2 linked regions of the Ketobacter alkanivorans genome follow. The protein of the gene in region 1 interacts with the protein of each later gene in a pairwise test. Links are inferred from orthologs where the notes say so. Each region holds a gene or a part of one and is shown on either strand. Other genes may lie near its edges. The genes, in order: dnaA and Kalk_RS17375.

Region 1 (6,812 bases):
GAAGTAGTGCTGAATCATGGCTAACCAGCCACCGGGAATCTTTTTGTTGAGTGGCGCTTCCGCCATGTCATCAAAATCGATCTTGTTATAGGTTTTTTCCTGATCCCAGTACGCGCCACCCAGGAAGGTTGGCAAACCAAACCCGACTGCCGTGTTTAACCCCGGATCAGCACTGCCATCGCGCTTGATCTGACCATACATCAGGCCCTGCCAAGTTTCAGTGCCACGGTTATTCACTGTAAACGCCACATCCACTACGTAACTTTCCGCCGTAAATGTGAATGTTTTACTGATCAGTGCGCCGTTTTCCTGCTGATAGCGCAGCGTAACCTGCAACGTATCGCCATCCAGAGTGTAGTGAGTCTGAGCACTGGAATACTGCGGGCGGCCATCTTTCGACCCGTCCGGCCCATTAGGACCAATCAATCCACTCTGAGCTATATAGGTAAAGCTGTCGGTGGAATCCAATAGCGTGATGGGGATGTTTGGCGTTTTCAGGGAAGCAGGATATTGCTTCAACCCTACGTACACAATATCGCCACCCACGGGGTTGATCTTCACCGACAAAACATCGGTATCCACCGTAATGATGCTCTGCGTCGGCTCCAAGGTCACCGCTTGCGGTACATCATTGACCGTAGCTGGATCCATGGGAACGTCGGCGGCAACATCAACTGCCGCCACGGGGACATCCCCTGCACCGTCTTGTGGATAACTTTGTGAATAAGTTTCAGCCTGCTGAGCCAGCGGTGCTTCTACGTAATCTTTCTGCCATTGCAGGATCATCATATATGAGATCACTGCCAGGGCTGCAATCAATAGGGTTCGTTGCCAGTCCATCTTCACTTACTGTCTTTTGGATGTAGGTTCGGTTGCGTCATGATCGCAACACTCGTTATCCGGCACAGGATCGTATCCGCCGGGGTGCCACGGGTGACATTTTGATAGCCGCCGCAAGGTTAACAGGCTGCCACGTGCAAAGCCATAGCGTTGAATGGCTTCTTGGCTGTAACTTGAGCATGTAGGCTCGAAGCGACAATGTGGTGGCAGCAAAGGGCTAAGGGCCAGTTTGTATAGCTTAAGAAGGAACAGCGCGATGGTTTTCAGAATCAGCCTCCTTCCGTTACTGGGTAGATCGGGGTTTGCCTTTAGCGGGTTGATCCGGGGAGGGATTATGGCATCTGCGCACCAGCTTGGGCCAGTATTTCTCTATCTCTGCGGCTAATTGGCGGGAGTCCAGCTCTCGGCACCCGGGGCGTGCCAATACCACGATATCGAGCCCCACCAGGCTGTGCTGGGCTAATCGAAATTGGGTTCTGACTACGCGTTTGAAGCCATTACGATCGACGGCTCTTTTGAGGTGTTTTTTAGCCACGATTAAACCCAGCCGGGCGGGTTGCTCAGGCTGGGTTTTAGTAGCTAGCAGAAGAAAGGCAGAATGGCTGACTCGTCCATCGGCACCGTCGAATACGGATTTATATTGCGATGGGGTCAGCAGGCGCTGGTGGCGTTGAAAGGAGTATAGGCTCACGCCACCGCTTCAGCTGTGTACTATGCAGACAGACGCTGACGACCTTTGGCGCGACGACGAGCCAGTACCTGGCGGCCGCCTTTGGTAGCCATACGGGCACGGAAACCGTGATTGCGCTTACGCTTCAAGTTACTTGGTTGGAAAGTTCTTTTCATGATACGACCGCTCTGGTGTGTTCATCCGCTGGGGGACCAATATGGCTTGCCCATGCAGGAGTGGAAAAAAGAGGCGCAATTCTAAGGCCCCTTGGGGTGACTGTCAATGCGTTGTTGTCAGGGGTTTTCCGGCAGCGGTTTTCCACAATCCACAGGTCGTAATAATAAATAAAGAATATATAAAGAAAAGATTATGTTTGTTATTACTAGGTAGAGCTGTTTCTGTGGATAACTGATTATTTATCTATTAATACAAGAAGTTAGCGTAATAATAACCCAGTGCTCTTAATCGGTATTAGCTGATAGGAACCTGATGACAGGAATGTGGATAACTGAGTGTTTGGGGTTATTCACAATTCTGTACCCACTCAGTACCGGTTTCGTGCAGGAGTTGTCCACAAGATCCATTGCTATTCACAGTCAAGGAGTTAGCGCGTAAAAAACTGAGTTTCTTCTGTGGATAAGTCCTGTTCCGGGGTATATCATTCTGGGTTCAATTTGTCTGACATCGTGACATCACAGGGGGCTGGCCAGGTGGTAAGTTCGCTATGGCATCAATGCCTTGATCGACTACAAGAAGAATTACCCTCGCAACAATTCAATATGTGGATCAGACCTCTTCAAGCCGAAGTGGATGGTGTGCAGTTACGTTTATTAGCACCCAACCGTTTTGTATTGGATTGGGTCAACGAGAAGTTTCTTGGCCGCATTTCAGAGCTGATGAAAGAGCTGTCCTTGGATGATGAGCCGTTGAGTGTTGCGCTTGCCATCGGTTCCAGACAGGCAAAGCCAACGCCTTCTAACGTTGATACCTCCAAAGGGCGTTCCGGTCGTACCGTGACGGTGGTGGAGCATGCGTTGGATCAACAAGATCCAGCCGCAAACCAGGGTTCATCTGCCGACGCTTCTATTAATAGAGGAAGCAATAGAAAAGACGCTCGTTCCCGCGAAGTGGATATGGGGGGCACCGTCAAGCATAAAACCAATCTTAACCCTGCCTTTACCTTCACCAGCTTTGTTGAGGGTAAGTCCAACCAATTGGCGCGCGCTGCGGCTACTCAGGTGGCGGAGAATCCAGGTCAAGCTTATAACCCGCTGTTTTTATACGGTGGCGTCGGTCTGGGTAAAACTCACTTGATGCACGCGGTGGGTAACTTCATGATGGTTCAGAATCCCAATGCCAAGGTGGTTTATTTGCATTCTGAGCGCTTTGTGGCGGATATGGTTAAGGCACTACAGATTAATGCGATCAATGAATTCAAGCGCTTCTATCGCTCTGTGGATGCTTTGTTGATTGATGATATTCAGTTTTTTGCAGGCAAAGAGCGCTCTCAGGAAGAGTTCTTCCATACCTTTAATGCGTTGCTTGAAGGTGGTCAGCAGATGATACTGACCAGTGATCGCTATCCCAAAGAGATCAGCGGGGTAGAAGAACGGTTGAAGAGCCGGTTTGGTTGGGGCCTTACGGTGGCGGTGGAGCCCCCAGAGCTGGAAACCCGCGTTGCTATATTAATGAAGAAAGCCGAAGAGGCGAAAATCATTTTGCCAGATGAGGCGGCGTTCTTTGTTGCGCAGCGTGTGCGTTCGAATGTGAGGGAATTGGAAGGGGCGCTGAAGCGTGTGATCGCCAACGCTCATTTTACCGGTAAACCGATCTCCCTTGAATTTGTTAAGGAATCGCTGAAAGATTTGCTGGCGCTTCAGGATAAACAGGTCAGTATCGACAATATCCAGAAAATCGTCGCAGAGTATTTCAAAATCAAGTTGGCGGATATACTGTCCAAACGTCGTAGCCGCTCTGTGGCCAGGCCCAGACAGATCGCCATGGCCCTGGCCAAGGAACTGACCAATCACAGCTTGCCGGAAATAGGGGATGCCTTCGGCGGGCGTGATCACACTACGGTTTTGCATGCTTGCCGTAAGATTAAAGAGCTGCGGGAAACCAGCTCTGATGTACGGGAAGATTATTCAAATTTACTAAGATCACTGACTTCGTGAGTTAGCACTAACTAACTTTAGGACTGCCTATGAACTTTACCATTGAGCGGGAAAAACTATTACGACCCTTGCAACAGGTGGCCGGTGTGGTAGAACGTCGCCAGACTTTGCCGGTGCTTTCCAATGTGTTGATGGTGGTGGATGGCGACACTTTGTCGCTGACCGGCACTGATCTGGAAGTGGAGCTGGTTGCCCATGTGCAATTGGAATCTCAGCATGATCACGCCGAGATTACTGTACCGGCCAAGAAGCTGTTGGATATCTGTAAATCATTGCCTGATGACAGTACTATTCAATTTGTCACCGATGAGCAAAAGCTGTCGGTGAAGGCAGGTCGTAGCCGTTTCAGCCTGGCTACCCTACCCTCCAATGAATTTCCCAATCTTGATGAAGCCACAGGCAACGTCAGTTTCTCTATTAATCAGGGTTATCTGAAGTCGGTAATCGATCGTACCGGTTTTGCCATGGCGCAGCAGGATGTTCGGTTTTATCTCAATGGTATGTTGTTTGAGGTGTCCACTAATTTGCTGCGCGCGGTGTCCACTGACGGTCATCGTCTGGCGGTTTGCAATGCCGAGATCCAGGTTGAGGTGGAATCCCCGGTTCAGGCTATCGTGCCTCGCAAAGGGGTGTTAGAGCTGTCCAAGTTGTTCGCGGATATGGACTCGGATGTGTCGGTGTCCCTAAGCGCTAATCATATTCGGGTGGAAAGCCCTGATCTGCGCTTCACCTCCAAGCTTATTGATGGCAAGTTCCCTGATTACGAACGCGTCTTACCGAAGAACAGCGACAAAACCGTACTCAGTGACAAGAATGAGATGAAGCAGTGTTTCTCACGGGTATCGATTTTATCTAACGAAAAGTACCGTGGCGTGCGCTTGCGGCTTGAGTCCGGCAGCCTTACCACGGTTGCTAATAACCCAGAGCAGGAAGAAGCCGAAGAAACCATTAACGTCGATTACAACGGCGGTGAGTTAGAAATTGGTTTTAACGTCAACTATCTGCTGGACGTGATGAACGTTATTCGCAGCGAAACGGTTAAGATCCTGTTGGCAGATTCCAATAGCAGTGCGTTGATTACGGATGCAGGTGATGACTCTGCATCCTATGTTGTTATGCCCATGCGACTCTAGTCTATGCGTCTTACCTCCCTGGAGGTTACCAATGTGCGTAACCTCCAGAGTGTCTCTCTTAATCCTCATTCCCGAACCAACTTTATTGTTGGGCCTAATGGCAGCGGTAAGACCAGTCTGCTGGAATCCATTTCGCTGCTCTCCAATGGCCGTTCCTTTCGTTCTGCCGATTCCAAGAAATTGATTGCCCAGGGTAGCGACCAGCTCGTGGTGTTTGGCAAAGTCTGCGCTGAGTCTCTTAAGGAGTCGCGGCTGGGCATTTCTAAGGATTCAATGGGTAATACCAATGCCCGTTTGGATGGCGAACGCCTTAGCAAAGTGTCGGTGCTAGCAAAGATGTTACCCTCAATTGCCATAGATACATCGTCTGTAGAATTGATAGAGGGCGGGCCCTCTCTACGGCGAAGCATGCTAGATTGGGGATTGTTCCACGTGGAACATAGCTATCTTGATGCGTGGAGCCAGTATCGGGCAGCACTTAGACAGAAGAATGCCCTGCTTAAGTCTACGGCCAGTGTGACAGCCCACCAGGTCAATTATTGGAATGCTGTGCTGGAGCGCTACGGTGAGAGGCTTGATACTGAGCGTATGCAGTACGTTGATGCGTTGATTGTTTATACCCAGCGCATATTCAAGCATTACTTTGGCAGCGATGTGGATATTCAATTCAGATACCGCGCTGGCTGGAACCGGCACGAATATCCCAAATTTGCTGATTGCCTCAATTCCAAGGTCGAAAGTGAGATAGAGCGTAGGAGCTGCGTATACGGCCCTCACAGGGCGGAGCTGGATATACTGTGGGGAGGTACATTAGCTAAAGATATATGCTCCAGAGGACAGAAAAAACTGGTATTATATGGTGTCCGGCTGGCTCAGATATCCCTCATGCTGGATCGCACAGGTGTATCCCCGGTATTGTTGCTGGATGATTTACCTGCCGAAATGGATAAAAAGAATATAGAGAACGTGACCCAATTTTTAACTGAGTTTCCGTGCCAAACATTTATCACTGCCATTAATGAGCAGTCTATCGACGATACCCTCCTAGCTGGGTTGATGGACCATACAATGTTTCACGTGGAACATGGAACTCTACGCTAAACACCCCGATACAGAACCCGGAGCAAACGACACTTATGTCTGATGATTCAAATAAAACCTACGATTCCTCCAATATCAAGGTACTCAAAGGGCTAGACGCAGTACGTAAGCGCCCAGGCATGTACATAGGTGATACGGATGATGGCACAGGTCTGCACCACATGGTGTTTGAGGTGGTGGATAACTCAATAGACGAGGCGCTCGCTGGCCATTGCTCTGAAGTGAGAGTTGTCATCCATCCAGATGAATCAATATCAGTATCCGACAATGGCCGTGGTATCCCGGTGGATATCCACCCCGAGGAAGGCAGATCCGCCGCAGAAGTCATCATGACGGTGCTGCACGCCGGTGGTAAGTTCGATGATAACTCCTATAAAGTATCAGGCGGCCTGCATGGTGTGGGGGTTTCAGTTGTAAACGCGCTATCCACCAAGTTAAAAATCACCATTCGCCGTGAAGGCAAGGTATGGGAACAAAACTATACCCATGGCGTGCCAGACGCGCCGTTAGCGGCTGTGGGGGATTCCGACAAAACCGGTACAGAACTGCACTTCTGGCCATCGGAAGAGACCTTTACCAACATTAAGTTTTCCCACGATATATTAGCCAAACGCCTGCGTGAACTGTCATTCCTGAACTCTGGTGTACGCATCGTATTAAAAGATGAACGCAGTGGTGAGGAAAACGTATTCCAATACGAAGGCGGACTGAGTGCCTTCGTGTCGTACCTGAATCAGAATAAGACACCGCTTAACCAGGTATTCTATTTTGATGGCCACAGAGAAGACGAAGGCATATCCGTTGAAGTGGCGCTGCAGTGGAATGACTCCTATCAAGAGAACATCTACTGCTACACCAATAACATCCCCCAGCGTGACGGTGGCGCCCACTTGG
Region 2 (6,726 bases), 1.3 Mb from region 1 along the record:
TGATTCTAAGTTGCCGATCTGTCTAAAGCTTTCCTTGTATCTCCCTTGCAATTTCATTACTATTTGCGCGTTTAAAATTATGGTTAGGGGTTGGTGCGCCCATAAAAAGGCAGCTTGCTTCTTAATGTTATCGGGGAGAGAAACTGAATGAGTACTGAAGGCGTAAATGAGGGGCGGCGACGCTTCCTGATTGGAGCCACTTCAGCAGTAGGTGCAGTGGGTGCCGTTGGTGCTGCCGTACCTTTTGTGAAGTCCTGGAACCCCAGTGCCAAGGCGAAGAATGCCGGAGCACCTGTGGTCGCTGACATCAGCAAGCTGGAAGTGGGTCAGCGTATGACCGTTGAGTGGCGCGGCAAGCCAGTCTGGATTCTGCGTCGTTCCAAAGAGGCAATGGCCAGCCTCGATGCAGTGGAAGACAAGTTGCGCGATCCACAATCCGCCGAATCCAAGCAACCTGAATATGTATCCCCTGATACGCGCTCCCGTCAGGATCACAGTGATATTGTAGTGCTGGTAGGCCTGTGCACGCACTTGGGTTGTTCTCCTCTGTATCGCCCTGAGGTCGCCCCGGCTGACTTGGGTGCAGATTGGAAGGGCGGTTTCTTTTGCCCCTGTCATGGCTCCAAATTCGACTTCTCTGGCCGAGTATTCAAGGCGGTACCCGCACCTCTTAACCTGGAAGTGCCACCTTACTACTACATGAGTGACACTCTGATTAAAATCGGTGAAGACGGGGAGGCTGCCTGATGAGTATGTTTAATAGCGTAATGGGCTGGGTTGACGCCCGCTTCCCTGCGACCAAAATGTTCGAAGATCATATGAGCAAATACTATGCTCCTAAGAACTTTAACATGTGGTATTTCTTCGGCTCGCTGGCCATGCTGGTGCTGGTTAACCAGCTGCTGACCGGCATCTGGCTGACCATGCTGTATAATCCTTCCGGCGAAGGCGCCTTTGCTTCTGTCGAATTGAATATGATGCGTGACGTAGACTATGGCTGGTTGCTGCGTTACCTGCACTCCACAGGCGCGTCCGCCTTCTTCGTAGTGGTCTATCTGCACATGTTCCGAGGCATGATGTACGGTTCATACCGTGCGCCAAGGGAGCTGGTGTGGATCTTTGGTATGACCATCTATCTGGCGCTGATGGCTGAAGGTTTCATGGGCTATCTGCTGCCTTGGGGGCAGATGTCCTACTGGGGTGCCCAGGTAATCATCTCCCTGTTTGGTGCCATCCCTGTGGTGGGTGACGCTCTTACCGAGTGGATTCGGGGCGACTTCCTGATTTCTGGCATTACCCTGAACCGATTCTTCGCACTTCACGTAGTGGCACTGCCTATCGTGATCCTGGCGTTGGTCGTTCTACATATTATTGCTCTGCATGAAGTGGGTTCCAACAACCCAGACGGCATCGAAATCAAAAAGCTGAAAGACGAAAACGGCGTACCTCTGGACGGCATCCCTTTCCACCCTTACTACAGTGTGCATGATCTGGTGGGTGTGGTTGTGTTCCTGTTTGTGTTCCTGACTGTGGTGTTCTTCTTCCCGGATGGCGGCGGCTATTTCCTTGAAAAGCCCAACTTCGAGCCAGCAAACCCCTTGAAGACGCCGGATCATATTGCCCCGGTATGGTATTTCACGCCGTTCTACGCAATCTTGCGAGCCATTCCTGATAAGTTGCTGGGGGTAGTAGCAATGGGTGCGTCGATCGCGGTGCTGTTTGTGTTGCCCTGGCTGGATCGCAGCCCTGTTAAGTCCATCCGCTACAAGGGTTGGATCAGCAAAGTAATGCTGGCGCTGTTCGTAGTGTTCTTTGTGCTGCTGGGCGTGTGTGGTGTTAAAGCGCCGGACGTTCACGTTGAGTTCCTGCCCTTTGAGATGACATATCGAGTTTTGGGTCAGATCGGTACGGCATTCTATTTTGCATACTTCATATTGATGCCGTTCTGGACAACCAAAGAAACCTGCAAACCCGTTCCTGAGCGCGTAAGGATGGCACACTGATGAATAAGTTTATCTCTGTACTAGTATTGCTGTGTTTACCGGTGCTGGCTCAGGCGGCCGGCGGTGGCCACAATGAGTATCTTGTGCATGCGCCAATCAATATGGATGACAAAGTGTCATTGCAGCGCGGTGCACAGATTTTCGTGAACAACTGCATGGGTTGTCATTCTGCCCAGTATATGCGGTATGAGCGGGTATCAACGGATCTGGACATCCCTGCACAGATCATGAAAGATAATCTGATGTTCACCACGGATAAAATTGGTGAGACCATGCTGTCTGCTATTCCGGGTGACCTGGCCAAGAAGTGGTTCGGTACAAACCCGCCTGATCTGACGCTGGTAGCCCGTATTCGTGGTGCTGATTGGGTTTATTCCTACCTCACTAACTTCTATCCCGATGACTCCCGCCCCTGGGGCGTTAACAACCACATCTTCCCCGATGTGGGTATGCCGCATGTGCTGTCCAATATGGAAGCGGAGTTGGGCGAAGATAAGTTTGAAGAGGCAATGGCCGACCTGACCAACTACATGGTCTACATGTCTGAACCTGTTCGAGCTGAGCGTGAGCGGATTGGCGTTTACGTTCTGATTTTCCTGGTGATTCTCTTTATCCCGGTATACTTCCTGAACAGGGAATACTGGAAAGATATTCACTAATCAGGGATGGGATTGGCGTGGGGCGGTTGGCTATCAGGTAGCTTCCGCCCCTTCGCCGTTTATGTTGCAGCCTGTTTGCAACTCACAATTTTGAATACTGCGCTGGAGTGAAATTACATGGGTGTCATTGCTAAACGTTCTTCGATGACTTTTTTCTCCGATGGTAATGATCATTACAGTCACCGAGTCCGCATTGTGTTGGCGGAAAAAGGGGTGGCGGTTGATGTGCTGGATGTGGATCCCGCCGAGAAACCTGAAGATTTAGCAACATTGAATCCATACAACGAGCTGCCCACATTGGTGGATCGCGAGCTTACCTTGTATGAGCCCAACATCATGATGGAATACTTGGATGAGCGTTTTCCTCATCCGCCGCTGTTGCCGGTTTACCCTGTGGAGCGTGCACGCAGTCGTTTGTTGATGCATCGTATTCATCGAGACTGGTGTGAAGCGGTTGACGCGCTAATGAATGGAACTGATAAGGAAGCGGTCTTAACCAAGTACCGTAAGGATTTTGGGGAAAACCTGGTAGCCATTGATGGTATTTTCTCGGAAAAGCCATTTTTCATGAGTGACGATTTCACTCTGGTGGACTGTGTGGTTGCTCCAATTTTGTGGCGTTTGCCCGCCATGGGTATTGAGCTGCAGAAGTCCAAGTGTGGCAATTTGCTTTCTTATGCCGATCGCTTGTTCGCCCGTGAATCGTTCCAGGCCAGCTTGTCTGATGCCGAACGTGAATTGCGCCTCTAGAATAAATACCTTCCGCCTCCGGCATGGCCGGAGGCAATCCCTGCGAGAGTGTTGATGACCCCCAGCCGCCCTTATTTTATTCGTGCAGTCTATGAGTGGATATTGGACAACCAGTTGACTCCTTATTTGCTGGTTAACGCTTCCTATCCCTTGGTTCAAGTGCCGAATGAATTTGTGAGTGAAGGCAAAATTATTCTTAACCTTACACCATCAGCCATTCGCAATTTGCACATGGGTAATGATGAGGTGGAATTTTCTGCCCGATTTGGCGGTAAAGCCCGCAGCTTGCACGTGCCGGTGGGCTCGATTCTTGCCATCTACGCCAAGGAAAATGGCAAGGGTATGTTCTTTGATGAGGATGAGATTCCGCCGCCGGATGGAGCGGGAGGGGAGGATGAAGCCCCAACGAAGCCCTCCGGTAAGCCATCTTTGAAGGTGGTTAAATAGTTTTAATAGGTCTCAGTGCCGAAAATCTGCTGGTCGATTAGATCGCACAGCACATGGATGATGGTCATGTGGCTTTCTTGCACCCTGGGGGTGGATTCGGATGGCACCCGAATTTCAATATCATCGCTTAGCATCAAGCGAGCACAGTCTCCTCCGTCCTTTCCGGTGAGCGCGATCACTTGCATGGCTCTGTCATGGGCTGCCTGCACAGCCTGGACGATGCTGGCTGAATTTCCGCTGCTGCTGATCACCAACAGTATGTCTCCTTCGTGTCCGATCGCGCGAATTTGCTTGGAGAATATTTCGTTGTAGCTGTAGTCGTTGGAAATGGAGGTGATCGTGGATGAATCGGTGGAGAGGGCTATAGCTGGCAGTGCGGGCCGTTCCCGTTCGAATCGATTCAGCATTTTGCTTGATAGTTGCTGTGCGATGTTTGCTGACCCGCCATTGCCGCAAGTGAGGATTTTTCGATCGCTAAGCAGGCACTGAACCATGAGTTCGCTGGCGCTGGCGATGGTCGCTGGCAGCTCTTCCTGGCATCGATGCAGGGTCACCAGGTGATCGTCGAATATGTCAGTAACGCGATCATGCAAATTCATGGTTGGATCCTTGTTCGGCGAGCAATTTAGGTTTGCCATTATAGGGTAATTTTCCACACATTCCGATTCAGTAGAATGCAGAAGGTACCCACTGTACTTGCGGTTGGTTATCCAGCTCTCCGCTGATGCCAACTACATCAAAACGGCAGGGCGGCCAGCGATCGCCGAAATGCTGCTGCAGGAAGTAGCTTGCAGTGCGAATCAGCTTGCGTTGTTTTGAGGGTGTGACGGTATCCAATGGGCTGCCGTGACGGGTTTCTGCCCGGTATCGGACTTCAACAAACACCAGCATCTCCCCATCCTTCATGATCAGGTCGATTTCCCCGGTTTTGCATTGGAAATTGCTTTCGCAAAAGCCAAGTCCGTGGCGAGCGAGGTACTCTTTGGCAAGCTCCTCAGCCTGGTTGCCCGCCTGCTTGCGGGCGGTTAATGGTTTGCCGGTTGTTGAGTTCATGAAGCCCTTTTGGGGTGTTGGAGCTGTTCTTGAGGTCGCTTTCGCTGATTTTTGGGATTAGAGTCGGGCGGCCGCCTTTCATCACTGCCCAGCTTAGTTCTCTGTGGACTTTGTTGTCGATGCCTATGCTCAGGTTTCCGGTGGCACCAAACAGTCCGGCATCAGGTATTTGTGTTAGAAGTTGTAGCCTGGATTGTAATCGGTATGCGTCCACGCCCATAGCGTTCAAACGAAAGTAGCGGTGATCCGCTTTTGGCCAGGCCTTCATAAGGGCTTTTTGTATTGCGTCGGGCTTTTCCAGCAGCCAAGGTATATCGCAAAATTCGATGCCGTTAAGATCACGATCAGCCTTTGGGTCGGTTTTACCGCTGTAAATTTGTGAGCCTGCCAGCACAGGAATCTCTTCGGCATAGTAAAAGTCCAGCAGCGGTCGGATCTGGCGGGCCTGTTCTGGTGTTGATATCAAGTAGATAAAGTCTATGTCCTGGCGTCGTCTGGGGTGGAATTCGATGGGCTTCCCCAGGATTCCTTTTAGCTGTTGGGCCCGCAGCTCACTGTGCTGAACCAGCAGCATTTCCTTGATTGCACCCGCCATTTTGCTTTGGTCGTCGAAGCTGGTAGCGCTGGTGACTTCTCGCTTGTCGGCCTGCCATTGCTGTGCGAATTCCAGGTAGGCTCGTTCCCACCAGGGGTTGTTTTGGAACATAACAGCGGCTTGCTGATATTGCTTTTGCAGTGCATGGGCGGCTAGCTGGCCGGCGTCGTCTTCCGGTGACAGTCCAAACTGATAAAGATTGGCAGGTGATTCAAACTGGCCTTGCTCCTTGTTCAGTGCGATGGTGGTTACCGGCAGCATGGTGGTGCTGGTGAGCAGTGCGCGCAGGTTTTCCTTCTGGAGAGGGCCGATGATGATTTCGGCGCCCTCGGTTACAGCTTGGTCGTAAGTCTGCTGAAAGAGAGTGGTGTTGCTGGTGTCGTACACTTTTATGGTGGGGCCACCTTCGGCTGCATTTGTTTGCGTTGCATAATGAGCGCTCATAAAGCCGTTGAGAATGGCTTGGGCGGCTGCTTTGTATTTGCCTTGCATGGGCAGTAAGAGGGCAATTTGCTTGGGCTGGTTTTCACTCAGCTCGCGGACAATTCGCAGTGCTTCGGGCAGTTGAGCAACGGCTGGATGGCCGGGAAAGCGTTGTTGCCAGTTATCGAGTTGTTTCAATTGCTGATCCAGGTTGTCTTGCAAGCCTTTGTAGATCCAGGCCAGCTCCAGCCAACCTTGAATCTCCGGCACAGCCACTGTGGAGGAAAGTTGTTGTAGCGTATCGTTTGGAATGGCGATCAGGTCGCCCCAGATTCGTTGGTGGTTAGTGGTGCTGGCCTCGTCAGATAGCATCGGGGCAACAAAGATCCGCTCCCGGGCGGCGGACAAATAATTGCCGTTAAACTCCCATACAGTGGCGCGCTTCAAGCTGATCTCGTTCAGGCGCTCAGCACTCAGCTCGTTGGCGGCAGTAAGCAGCCCCATACGGTCTGTGGTCAACAGCTCTTCTGCTTGTAATGGCTCGCCCTGAGCCAAGTAAATGTCGGCAAGAGTCAGCACCAAGGCGGCACGGGTGTCGTTGTCGAGGGTAATCACGTTGACGGATTCCAGCAAGCGCTGGGCTTCACCTGGTTTTTCCTGCTCTAGCAGCAGTTGTGCTGCCTGAATCAACAGCCGCTCTGATTCCGGGCTAGGTGCAGACTGAGCGCGTTCGATGAGGCTTGCGATAACGCTGGCGGGCGTTGTGTCCACTTGAGGGGTGCTTGCACCTGGATCG

The links.
Region 2: the proteins of dnaA (region 1) and Kalk_RS17375 interact in binary tests that used the Escherichia coli proteins (3 or more experiments, as listed by UniProt). The link is inferred for Ketobacter alkanivorans from one-to-one orthologs.

What each region holds. Positions count from the first base shown.
Region 1 is NZ_CP022684.1:2,743,536-2,750,347, reverse strand. What follows is about bases 1,553-4,452. They hold dnaA (chromosomal replication initiator protein DnaA), read left to right. Parts: upstream 1,553-2,220; coding sequence 2,221-3,684; downstream 3,685-4,452. Other genes in these bases: dnaN (DNA polymerase III subunit beta), read left to right, coding at 3,714-4,452; rpmH (50S ribosomal protein L34), read right to left, coding at 1,553-1,686. Also shown: membrane protein insertase YidC, read right to left, coding at 1-840; membrane protein insertion efficiency factor YidD, read right to left, coding at 847-1,107; rnpA (ribonuclease P protein component), read right to left, coding at 1,124-1,531; more of rpmH, read right to left, coding at 1,552-1,552; more of dnaN, read left to right, coding at 4,453-4,817; DNA replication/repair protein RecF, read left to right, coding at 4,821-5,918; gyrB (DNA topoisomerase (ATP-hydrolyzing) subunit B), read left to right, coding at 5,954-6,812. UniProt on the Escherichia coli protein: Plays an essential in the initiation and regulation of chromosomal replication. Binds in an ATP-dependent fashion to the origin of replication (oriC) to initiate formation of the DNA replication initiation complex once per cell cycle.
Region 2 is NZ_CP022684.1:4,050,121-4,056,846, forward strand. Bases 2,661-5,474 are described here. They hold Kalk_RS17375 (phosphoheptose isomerase), read right to left. Parts: upstream 4,459-5,474; coding sequence 3,862-4,458; downstream 2,661-3,861. Other genes in these bases: Kalk_RS17360 (cytochrome c1), read left to right, coding at 2,661-2,662; Kalk_RS17365 (glutathione S-transferase N-terminal domain-containing protein), read left to right, coding at 2,789-3,412; Kalk_RS17370 (ClpXP protease specificity-enhancing factor), read left to right, coding at 3,467-3,859; Kalk_RS17380 (YraN family protein), read right to left, coding at 4,526-4,912; Kalk_RS17385 (penicillin-binding protein activator), read right to left, coding at 4,854-5,474. In the rest of the region: petA (ubiquinol-cytochrome c reductase iron-sulfur subunit), read left to right, coding at 148-747; Kalk_RS17355 (cytochrome b), read left to right, coding at 753-2,003; more of Kalk_RS17360, read left to right, coding at 2,003-2,660; more of Kalk_RS17385, read right to left, coding at 5,475-6,726. UniProt on the Escherichia coli protein: Required for the timely initiation of chromosomal replication via direct interactions with the DnaA initiator protein.